One region of the Polaromonas sp. P4_F6 genome, then DNA from elsewhere that is predicted to be linked to it. Evidence: predicted binding sites of a transcription regulator. Region 1 holds the regulator's gene; the other holds the start of a gene.
The links. Region 1 encodes sigma-54, which starts transcription at its own class of promoters, with help from an activator protein. Its sites were predicted from a motif close to TGGCANGNAANCTGCTTT; they were not measured.
Positions count from the first base shown of each region.

Region 2: the regulator sigma-54 is predicted to act here: its motif matches at 1,910-1,927, upstream of AC1DUN_RS10355 (ammonium transporter).

Region 1 covers NZ_JBFUJQ010000009.1:65,490-70,652, reverse strand. Annotated here, with positions in the region: gene AC1DUN_RS19300 (THUMP domain-containing class I SAM-dependent RNA methyltransferase) at 1-1,037, opposite strand, end outside; gene AC1DUN_RS19295 (RNA polymerase factor sigma-54) at 1,178-2,716, opposite strand; gene lptB (LPS export ABC transporter ATP-binding protein) at 2,904-3,686, opposite strand; gene lptA (lipopolysaccharide transport periplasmic protein LptA) at 3,702-4,331, opposite strand; gene AC1DUN_RS19280 (thiol:disulfide interchange protein DsbA/DsbL) at 4,483-5,142, opposite strand.
Region 2 covers NZ_JBFUJQ010000003.1:192,163-197,325, reverse strand. Annotated here, with positions in the region: gene mrdA (penicillin-binding protein 2) at 1-1,568, shown strand, start outside; gene AC1DUN_RS10355 (ammonium transporter) at 1,980-3,476, shown strand; gene AC1DUN_RS10350 (hypothetical protein) at 3,513-3,971, shown strand; gene AC1DUN_RS10345 (hypothetical protein) at 3,968-4,354, opposite strand; gene AC1DUN_RS10340 (phosphate/phosphite/phosphonate ABC transporter substrate-binding protein) at 4,490-5,163, shown strand, end outside.

The DNA of each region.
Region 1 (5,163 bases):
TGGTCGTGCTGCACGCGCCCTTCGGCATGTCCTTGCTGGCGGCGCTGGTCGCGGCCCTGCACGCCGGTGATGCCGGCCACACCGGCGACGTCGATGCGCTCGCCATAAGGCGGGTTCACCAGCATCACGCCCGAAGGCGCGGGCGGCATGCGCTGCAGCGCGTCGCCGCCGCGGAACTCCACCGCATTGGCCACGCCGGCACGTTCGGCATTGCGCTCGGCGAAGTCGACCATGCGAAAGGACACGTCGCTGCCGAACACCGGCGCCGTGGGCTCCGTGATGGCGGCTTCGGCCTGGTCCAGCAGGCCGTCCCACACATGGCCCTGGAAGGGCAGATACTTCTGGAAAGCAAAGCGCCGGTTGATGCCGGGCGCGATGTTGCAGGCGATCTGCGCCGCCTCGATGGCGATGGTGCCCGAACCGCAGCAGGGGTCGTAGAGCGGCACGCCGGTTTTGCACAGCTGGTCCCAGCCGCTGGCGGCAATCATCGCGGCGGCCAGGGTTTCCTTCAGCGGCGCGTCGCCCTTGTCCTCGCGCCAGCCGCGCTTGAAGAGAGGCTCGCCCGAGGTGTCGATGTAAATCGTGACAGTGTCCGTCGTCAGGTGCACGTAGACACGCACGTCGGGCCAGCGCGTGTCGACGCTGGGCCGCACGTCGTCGAACTTGGCGCGAAAACGGTCGGCGATCGCGTCCTTGATCTTCAGCGCCGCGAAGTTCAGGCTGGTCAGCGGGCTGTGCTGGGCGGTGATCTCGACCTTGAAGGTCTGTTTGGGCGTGAACCAGATCTCCCAGGCCACGTTGGCGGCGGCGTTGTAGAGGTCTTGCTCGCCGCGGTACTGGTTGTGCTGCAGCTCGATCAGCACGCGCTGCGCCAGGCGGCTGTGCAGGTTGAGCTGCAGCGCGTCGCGCCAGGAGGCCTGCAATTGCACACCGGCGCGCCAGGCCTTGCCCTGGATGCCGGTGATGCGCTGCACCTCGGCGGCCAGCAGGGCCTCGACGCCCGCGGCGCAGGGTAAAAATAACTGAAGTTGGTTCATGTCGGACTCTTCAAGGGACTGCTAGAAATTCGATTATCGGGATGCAGGGCAAGGCGCACGGAGCGCAGGAACCGGAATGCACTTCGGTGCATGAGGATTCCGAGCACCGCGCAACGCCGCCATGCGCCCGAGAATCGGATTTATAGGGACTTGCGTAGGTTGGCGGGGGCGATGCGCAAGGCCTCGCGGTACTTGGCCACGGTGCGGCGCGCGCATTCAATGCCCTGCTCCTTGAGCATTTCGGAAATCTGGTTGTCGCTGAGAGGTTTTTTCGCGCTCTCGGAGGAGACGAACTGCTTGATCAGCGCGCGCACCGCCGTGCTTGAGGCGTTGCCGCCGGTTTCGGTGCCCAGCGCGGAGCCGAAGAAATACTTCAGTTCAAAGGTGCCGAAGGGCGTGCCCATGTACTTGGCGGTGGTCACGCGTGAAATCGTGGATTCGTGCAGGCCCAGTTCGTCGGCGATTTCGCGCAGCACCAGCGGGCGCATCGCGAGCTCGCCGTGCGTGAAGAAACTCTTTTGCCGCTCGACGATGGCGCTGCTCACGCGCAGTATGGTGTCAAAGCGCTGCTGGATGTTCTTGATGAACCAGCGCGCCTCCTGCAGGCGCTGCTGCAGCGCCTGGCCGTCCTGGCCCTTGTGCTGCTTGAGGGCGTTGGCGTAGATGTCGTGCACGCGCAGGCGCGGCATCACGTCGCCGTTGAGCGTGACCTTGAAGCCCCGGCCCGACTTCACGACGATGACGTCGGGCACGATCAGGTTGCGCTCCACGTTCACGAAGCGGCGCCCGGGTTTGGGGTCGAGCCGGCCTATCACGGCGATCGCGCCCTTGATGGCCGCCTCGGTGAATCCGCACAGGTAGGACAGGCGCTTGACGTCGCGCTTGGCCAGCAGCTCCATGGGGTGCTTGCACACGGCGATGGCGGCGCGGGTCTCCTCGCAGTCCTTGCAGTCGAGCAGCTGCAGGCCCAGGCATTCGGCCAGGTTGCGCGCGCCCACGCCGGCCGGCTCCATGTGCTGCAGCAGCTTGAGCGCCATGGCAAAACGCTGCTCGAGGTCCTCGGCCTGTTCCAGGTCGCCGCCGGCCAGGCCGGCCGCGAGCGAGGCCAGGCTGTCCTCGAGGTAACCGTCGTCGTTGAGCGACTCGATCAGGAAATGCAGGGCCGCGCGGTCTTCCTCTGAGAGGCGCAGGCCCAGCGACTGGCGGTGCAGGTGGTCTTGCAGCGACTCATGGCCGCCCGTGAGGTCCGAGGCCTCGGCCTCGCTTTCCTCGTTGTTGTTCTTGCGCGCAGGCGCATCGCTGCCCCATTCGCTGTCATCGGGCGTGGTCTCCACCGTGCCGTCGCCTTCCCAGCTTTCCTCGAGCTTGGGTTCCGCGCTGACCTCGGCTTCGCCGGCCGCTGAAAGGCCCGCGTCTTCCGCGCCGCCGCCGGCCGTTGCATCGGCGGCGGATTCAAACTCGCGGCTGTCCTGGCTGACCGGCGTGTTGACATGCTCCAGGCCGAACTCCTCGCGCGCCGCGGTTTCGTCCGACACCTCGAGAAACGGGTTTTCGTCGAGCATCTGCTCGACTTCCTGGCTCAGCTCGAGCGTGGACAGCTGCAGCAGGCGTATCGACTGCTGCAGCTGGGGCGTCAGCGCAAGATGCTGCGAGACGCGTAGCGAGAGACCTTGTTTCAAGGACTCCCCCCCGTTGGATGCTCACTTCGTGTAGCACCCTCCCCCCTACAGGGGGCGGCGCCTGTGGCCTGGCAAAGCCAGTTCCACGGCCCCCGCTTGAAAGACGATGGCAGGCGTGTCAATGTGGCGACGGCACTCTCGGAAGCCCGCACGTTAAGCGCGATGAACAACAAGGGGGAAACCATCTCTACATCTTGAAGTGCTCGCCCAAGTACACGCGGCGCACATCGGCGTTGTTCACGATCTCGGACGGCGTGCCCTGGGCCAGGACATGCCCGTCGCTGATGATGTAGGCGTGGTCGCAGATGCCCAGCGTTTCGCGCACATTGTGGTCGGTGATCAGCACGCCGATGCCGCGCGACTTCAGGAAGCCGATGATGCGCTGGATCTCGATCACGGCGATCGGGTCTATGCCGGCGAAGGGTTCGTCAAGCAGGATGAAGCGCGGCTGGGTCGCCAGGGCGCGGGCGATCTCGACGCGGCGGCGTTCACCGCCCGACAGCGCCGGCGCCGGCGAATGGCGCAAATGGTCCACCCGCAGGTCCTGCAGCAGGGCATCGAGCCGCGACTCGATGTCGGCGCGGCCCAGCGGCTTGCCGTTCGCGTCCAGCTGCAGTTCAAGCACGGCGCGCACGTTTTCTTCCACCGTGAGCTTGCGGAAAATCGAGGCTTCCTGCGGCAGGTAGCTCAGGCCCAGGCGGGCGCGCAGGTGAATCGGCATGTGCTCGACCGACTGGCCGTCGATGGAAATCTCGCCGGCGTCGGCGCGCACCAGGCCCACGATCATGTAGAAGGAGGTCGTCTTGCCGGCGCCGTTGGGGCCCAGCAGGCCCACGACCTCGCCCTTTTGCACGGCCACCGAAACGTCCTGCACGACCTTGCGGCTGCCGTAGGATTTTTGCAGCCCCTGCGCCACCAGGCGGCTGGGGGTTGCGGCCTTGGCCGCCGAAGTGTCAGTCACCACATCCATCTGTGCAGGTTCTTTCTATTTCTTTTCACTGCCCAGCGTGGTGCTGGGGCGCAAGGCAGCGGGCGGGGCTGCGGGGGCGGGCGCGGCGCCCGGGGCCGATGCGGCGGCGCGCGGCGAGAGCATGGCGCGTATGCGCCCGCTCGGGTTGGCGGCAGTGCTGTTCTGCGCGCCGCCGTCCACGGTGAAGACGTCGGTGTTGTTGTCGTAGACGATCACGGCGCCCGTGGTTTCATCCACCAGGGTGGCGCCGTTGTAGCGGCGCACCACGGCGCGCTTGATGAATTTGACGAGGTCGGCGCGGCTGTCGTATTCGATGCGCTCGCCCTCGCCTTCGATGTATTCGTCCACGCCGTCGCGTTTCTTGCGGTAGAAAGCCAGCTTGCCGGGCGCCGCGATGGCGATCGCCTGCTGGTAGCCCTCGGGGTCCTGGCTCACGTCGACCCGCGCGCCGCGCACGATGGTCGTGCCCTTGGTGATCACCACGTTGCCGGTGAACACGCTGGTCTGCTTCAGGTCGTCATAACGCAGGGCGTCGGCCTCCGCGTTCATGGGCTTGTCCCGGTCGGCTTTTTCGGCCCAGGCCGGAAACGCCGCCCCCAGCGCCAAAGCGGCCGGCAGGACGAGGGAATAAAGGGGGTGTTTCATAAGGCACGAATCTTGCTGCGTTGGGTTGGGCCATTGTAGCCATGCAAGCTGTGGGAATGGCTTGCACGGGTGAATATTAGGGGCATAAAAAAACCCGCCTGGATCGAGGCGGGTTTTTCGGCGTGGGCCGCTGCGGCCCTGGACGGCCGCCTTATTTCCTGGTGCGCGATTGCGCGATCAGGTAATCCGTGACTTGCAGCGCGCGAGCCATGCTCTGGGACAGAGTGGCCGAGGTGTAATAACGCCCCGCAATGCCCAGCGCCGGCACGCCGTCGACCTTGTAGATGTCCTGCAGCTGCGTCGCCTTGCGGGCCTTGGTGGTGACGGTGAAGGAGTTGTACATCTCGACGAACTTGGCCTTGTCCACGCCCTGCTTTTCGGCCCAGGCCGCGATGGAGTCGGCCGTGTTGAGCGTTAGTTTTTCCACGTGGATGGCGTAAAACACCTTTTTGTGGAGTTCCTCGACCTTGCCCATGGCCTCGAGCACATAAAAAAGGCGCTGCTGGGGTTCGAAATCGGGGCGGAAGGCCACCGGCACGCGCCGCACGGTCACATCCTTGGGCGCCTGCTTTATCCAGGCCTCCAGCGTCGGCTCAAAGGCATTGCAATGCGGGCAGCTGTACCAGAAGAACTCCACCACCTCGACCTGGCCCGCAGGGACCTCGGTGGGCGCCGGCTTGTCCAGCGTCAGGTAGTCGGCGCCGTCCTTGAAGGCCCTGGCCTGGGCTTGCGCCAGCGTGGGAAGGGCGATGCCGCCCAGGCTGGCGACGGCCGCCGAGGCGGCTGAAAACGAAAACTCACGGCGTTGCATCAGATTCTTCTCCTGGTATGA
Region 2 (5,163 bases), on a different contig from region 1:
GCAGCCATGTGGTGGGCTATATAGGCCGTATCAACCAGGCCGAAAAGGAAAGCATCGAAGGCAGCGACGACGAGGGCAACTACCGCGGCACCGACTACATCGGCAAGCTCGGCGTCGAGCAAAGCTTCGAGCAGCAGCTGCACGGCACCACCGGCGTGGAGCAGGTGGAGACCTCGGCCGGCGGGCGCGCGGTGCGCAAGCTGGCCAGCAACCCGGCCACGCCCGGCAACACGGTGATGCTGTCGCTGGACATCCGCCTGCAAAAGCTGGTGGAAGACATGTTCGGCGAGCGGCGCGGCGCGCTGGTGGCGCTGGATCCGAAAACCGGCGACGTGCTGGCTTTTGTCAGCAAGCCGACCTTCGACCCCAACCTTTTCGTCGACGGCATCGACAGCGAAAGCTGGCAGGCGCTCAACGAGTCCATCGACAAGCCGCTGCTCAACCGCGCGCTGCGCGGCACCTATCCGCCGGGCTCGACCTACAAGCCTTTCATGGCCATGGCCGCGCTGCAGACCGGCAAGCGCTCGCCGACCTTCATCGTCAACGACAACGCCTCCTGGAGCTTCGGCGGCCACGTGTTCCGCAGCCACGGCGACATCGCGCTGGGCGCGGTCGACATGTACCGCTCCATCGTCAAGTCCAGCAATGTGTATTACTACTCGCTGGCCAATGAGATGGGCGTCGACGCCATGCACGACTTCATGAAGCCGCTGGGCTTCGGCCAGCTCACCGGCATCGACATCAACGGTGAGGTGCGCGGCGTGCTGCCCAGCCAGGAATGGAAGCGCAAGGCCTACAAGCGGCCCGAGCAGCAGAAGTGGTATCCCGGCGAAACGATTTCCCTGGGCATCGGCCAGGGCTACAACACCTTCACCATGCTGCAGCTGGCGCAGGCCACGGCGGCGCTGGCCAACGGCGGCATCAAGCACAGGCCGCGCCTGGTCATAGGCACGCAGGACCCGGTCACGCGCGTGATGCACCCGCTGCCGGCCGACCCGCCGCAGGACCTGGGCTACAAGCCGGAGAACGTGGCCATCGTGCGCAAGGCCCTGGTGGGCGTCACGCAGGAGGGCACTTCGGCGCGGGTGTTTGCCGGCGCGGGCTACCTCTCGGGCGGCAAGACCGGCACGGCCCAGGCCGTGACCATAGGCCAGAAGGACAAGTACAACAGCGCCAAGATGGAGGAGCACCAGCGCGACCACGCGGTGTACATGGCTTTCGCGCCGGCCGAGGACCCCAAGATCGCGCTGGCCGTGATTGTGGAAAACGCCGGCTGGGGCGCCGGCGTGGCCGCGCCCATCGCACGCCGGGTGTTTGACTACGTGCTGCTGGGCCAGTACCCGAGCGAGGAAGACATGATCGCGGTGCAAAAAGGCCTGGCCGCCGCGCCCATAGGCAAACCGCGCCAGGCCTCCGAGATGGCCGGCCTGCTGTCGGCAGGCGGCGGCGCCCCCGGGCCGACCACCGCCGCCGCGGCGGCGGCTGCCAAAGCCAAGGCGGCGGCCATTGCGGAGGCGCTCAGCAAGCTGCCCCCGCCCATGGCCGCGGCCGGCATCAACCCCGACTGAGTGCCGGACCCGCAAGCCTGCCGGAAAACGACAGGCATAAAAAAAGCGCTGGGGTTACCAGCGCTTTTTGCGACAAGGCATCTTTTGGAATGCCCTGTTGCTTGTGTACTTCTAATGGCTCTCTCGTGTCTCCTCGGCTCCTCGCGTTGCGAGCAGCGAGGCTCGTCAGCAAGTCATCCAATGTAGCCCGTGCACTGGCATAGTGCATTGGGGGTTTCCCGCCCCCGAAACCCCGCAGCATGCCCGCAGTCCGTGCCGCGGCGTGCCACAGCATGGCGCCCGCATGCACCTTGTGCACGCATTTGTACTTAAAACTACCTAAAAACCCCGCTGCCAGGCACTGGCACGAGTTATGCCTTCGGCCTTTAAATGTTACGGATTGTTGGCTGGATGCAAGAAAGGCGGGCATGTATGTACCTGAAGAGCTTTGTGGCGTGGGGCTTGACGATCTGGGTCGGCATAGCCTGCCAGCAGGCCATGGCGCAGGCGCCCGCCGCTTCGGCAACGGCCGCGGCCAGTGCCGCCGCCCAGGCCGCCGCGACCGCCGCGACTCCTGCGATTCCCGTGATTCCCGCGCTACCGCCGGCGGCCCCCGCGCCCGTGGCGCCGGCGCCCGCGGCGGCCGCATCCGCCCCGCCGCCTGCCGCACCCCTGACCCAGCCGGGCCTGGTGGGGGCTGAGACGCTCAACGGCGCCGACACCGCCTGGATGATGACCTCCACCGCCCTGGTGCTGCTCATGACGCTTCCGGGCATCGCCCTTTTTTACGGCGGCATGGTGCGCAAGAAAAGCGTGCTCAATGTCATGGCCTGCGTCGTCGCCATCTGCGCCGTCGTCAGTCTCCTGTGGTTCGCCTTGGGATACTCCATCGCGTTCACGCCCGGCAGCGGTGCCTGGGGCCATTACCTGGGCGGTACCGAGCGATTCTGGTTCACCGGGCTGGATTATGTGAAGGACGCGCAGAAGGTCGCGGTCAGCCACGTCGCGCCCAACATCCCGGAGTCGGTCTACGCGATGTTCCAGCTGACGTTTGCCATCATCACGGCGGCGCTGGTGGTCGGCTCCTTCGTCGAGCGCATGCGCTTTTCGGCGATGCTGATTTTCATGTCGCTGTGGACGGTCATCGTCTATGCGCCTATCGCCCACTGGGTGTGGGAGCCCAACGGCTGGCTGGCCCGCATGGGCGCGCTGGACTTTGCCGGCGGCTCGGTGGTGCACATCAATGCCGGTATCGCCGGGCTGGTCTGCGCCTATGTGCTCGGCCCGCGCCGCGGCTACGGCCGCGAGCCCTTCACGCCCTTCAACCTGGGCCTGACCATGGCCGGCGCCGGCATGCTGTGGGTCGGCTGGTTCGGCTTCAACGCCGGCTCCGCCGTGGCCTCCGACGGCCGGGCCGGCCTGGCCATGGCGGTCACCCACATCGCGGCCGCGGCCGGCGCGTTGTCGTGGATGGCCGCGGAGTGGGCGGTGCGCGGGCGGCCCTCGCTGCTGGGCCTGTGCTCGGGCCTGGTGGCCGGCCTGGTCGCGATCACGCCGGCCGCCGGTTTTGTCTCGCCGCGCGCGGCGCTGGTGTTCGGCGTGGCCGCCGGACTGGCCTGCTATTGGGGCGCCACCGGCCTGAAGCGCCTGCTCGATGCCGACGACTCGCTGGACGTGTTCGGCGTACACGGCGTGGGCGGCATCGTGGGCTCGCTGCTCACGGGCGTGTTCGCCAGCAAGGCCATCTCCGGCGCGCAGGGCGATGTGCTGACGCAGGCCATAGGCGCGGGCTCGGTCATGCTGTACAGCCTGTTCATGACGGCGCTGGCCTTGTGGATCACCTCGCTACTGGTCAGCCTGCGCGTCAGCGAAGCCTCGGAAAGCGACGGCCTGGACATCACCCAGCACGCCGAACGCCTGGGCACCTGAGTTGCCGGCATCTCACCCTTTGAAGGACACCACGCCATGCCTTCCAACGAGAAAATCGCCATCGCCGCCCACCTGCACGTGCTGCTGCGCCGCAAGACCGGCCGGGTGACCGACACCGAGTGGATGGCCGGCAACCTGGAGTACGCGGCCGAGATCGCGCGTTTTGCGCGCGAGAGGGCGGCCGAGGACGGCCATCCCGACCTGGCCGTCTGGGCCGACAGGCTGGAGGAGATCATGGCCGTGCCGGATCCCAAGCCGCGCCTGCCGCTGGTGCAGATGGTGTCGGAGGCCGTGAAGGAGCGCAGCGCCCCCGTGCTGGCCCCGCCGCCCCAGCCGGACCGCCAGAGCGCGCGCTCCATAGACACCGAGGAAGAGGTTTACCCGGAATCGGGCTTTATCGAATCGACCTTCGGCGCGATCTTCGGCGAAGAGGGCCATCGCGAGCGCAAGCACCGCGACCCGAACGCGCCGCGTTATGTGAAGAGCCTGCGCTAGTTCGCCGGCTGCGCTTGCCGCGCGCGGTTCAGGCTGTGCGCCAGCATGTTGCGGGTGCGTGTGCGGATGTTGGCGCTGGCTTCTTCCGCGAAGGCGGCTACATAGGGGTGGCCCGCGTTGTCGGCCAGGATGCTGCGCCGCACCTGCTCCAGGCCGGGCTCGCAGGCGGCCAGGGCGGTGTCGGCGAGCACAAAGACGGATTGGGCCGTGTCGGTTTTCAGCGGCAGCAGGGCCTGGTCCGCGCAGCGCTGGTAGTCATTGATGGCGGCCGCCACCGGCGCGCGGGCAATCGACAGCGGGTCCTGGCTGGTTCGCGGCGCCGAAGCGCAGGCGGACAAGGCCAGGAGCAGGGTGGCGGCCAGGGGAGGGGGCAGGTATTTCATGCGCCGCATTGTGTCATCGCCGGCCGGCCGCAAGCGGATGCCGCCCGTCTGCCGAGGCGCGCTTTTAAGGGTAATCACAGCTAGCCAGCCCCAAGGGCCGCCTTTAGCATGCGGGCTCTGTATAAGGAGTAACTTATGTTGCGCGATCTGATGGCATTGGTATTCGTCACAGTAGCCGGCCTGCTCGGGCCCGGCGCCGCACACGCACAAGCCCCGGCGCCGGCCCAGCAGCTGGTGCTGGGCATCAGCGAAGGCACCTCCGGCGGGCTGGACCATGCCCAGGTGATCGCCAAGTACCAGGGCCTGGCCGAGGTCATCGGCAAAGCCATGAAGGCCAAGGTCAGCGTGGTGTTCGCGCGCGAATTCAAGCAGCTGGAAGAAGGCATGCAGACCGGCCGCTTCGACCTGGTGATGGCCCGCCCCAGCGATTACCCGGCGCGCGGCATGCGCGACTACGGCTACAGCTACATCGCCAGCACCAAACCCGACGGGCAATGCTTCATCATCGCGCCCAAGGGTTCCGAGCTGAAATCCATCGATGACGTCAAGGGCAAGCGCATCGCCCTGCCCGAGCAGATTGCCTACATGTCGCGCTTTTGCGCCGCGGAACTGCGCGACAAAGGCATCCTGGTGGGCAAGGAAAACGTGCAGTTCGTGCGCGAGCAGGCCGCCGTCGGCTTTTACCTGGACAACAAGTTCGCCGACGTGGGCGGCGTGGCCTCCTATTCAGGCATCGCCAAGAAGTGGGAGAAAGACGGCGGGCGCATCATTCACAAGAGCGTGCCCCAGCCCTATTTTCCGATGGTGGC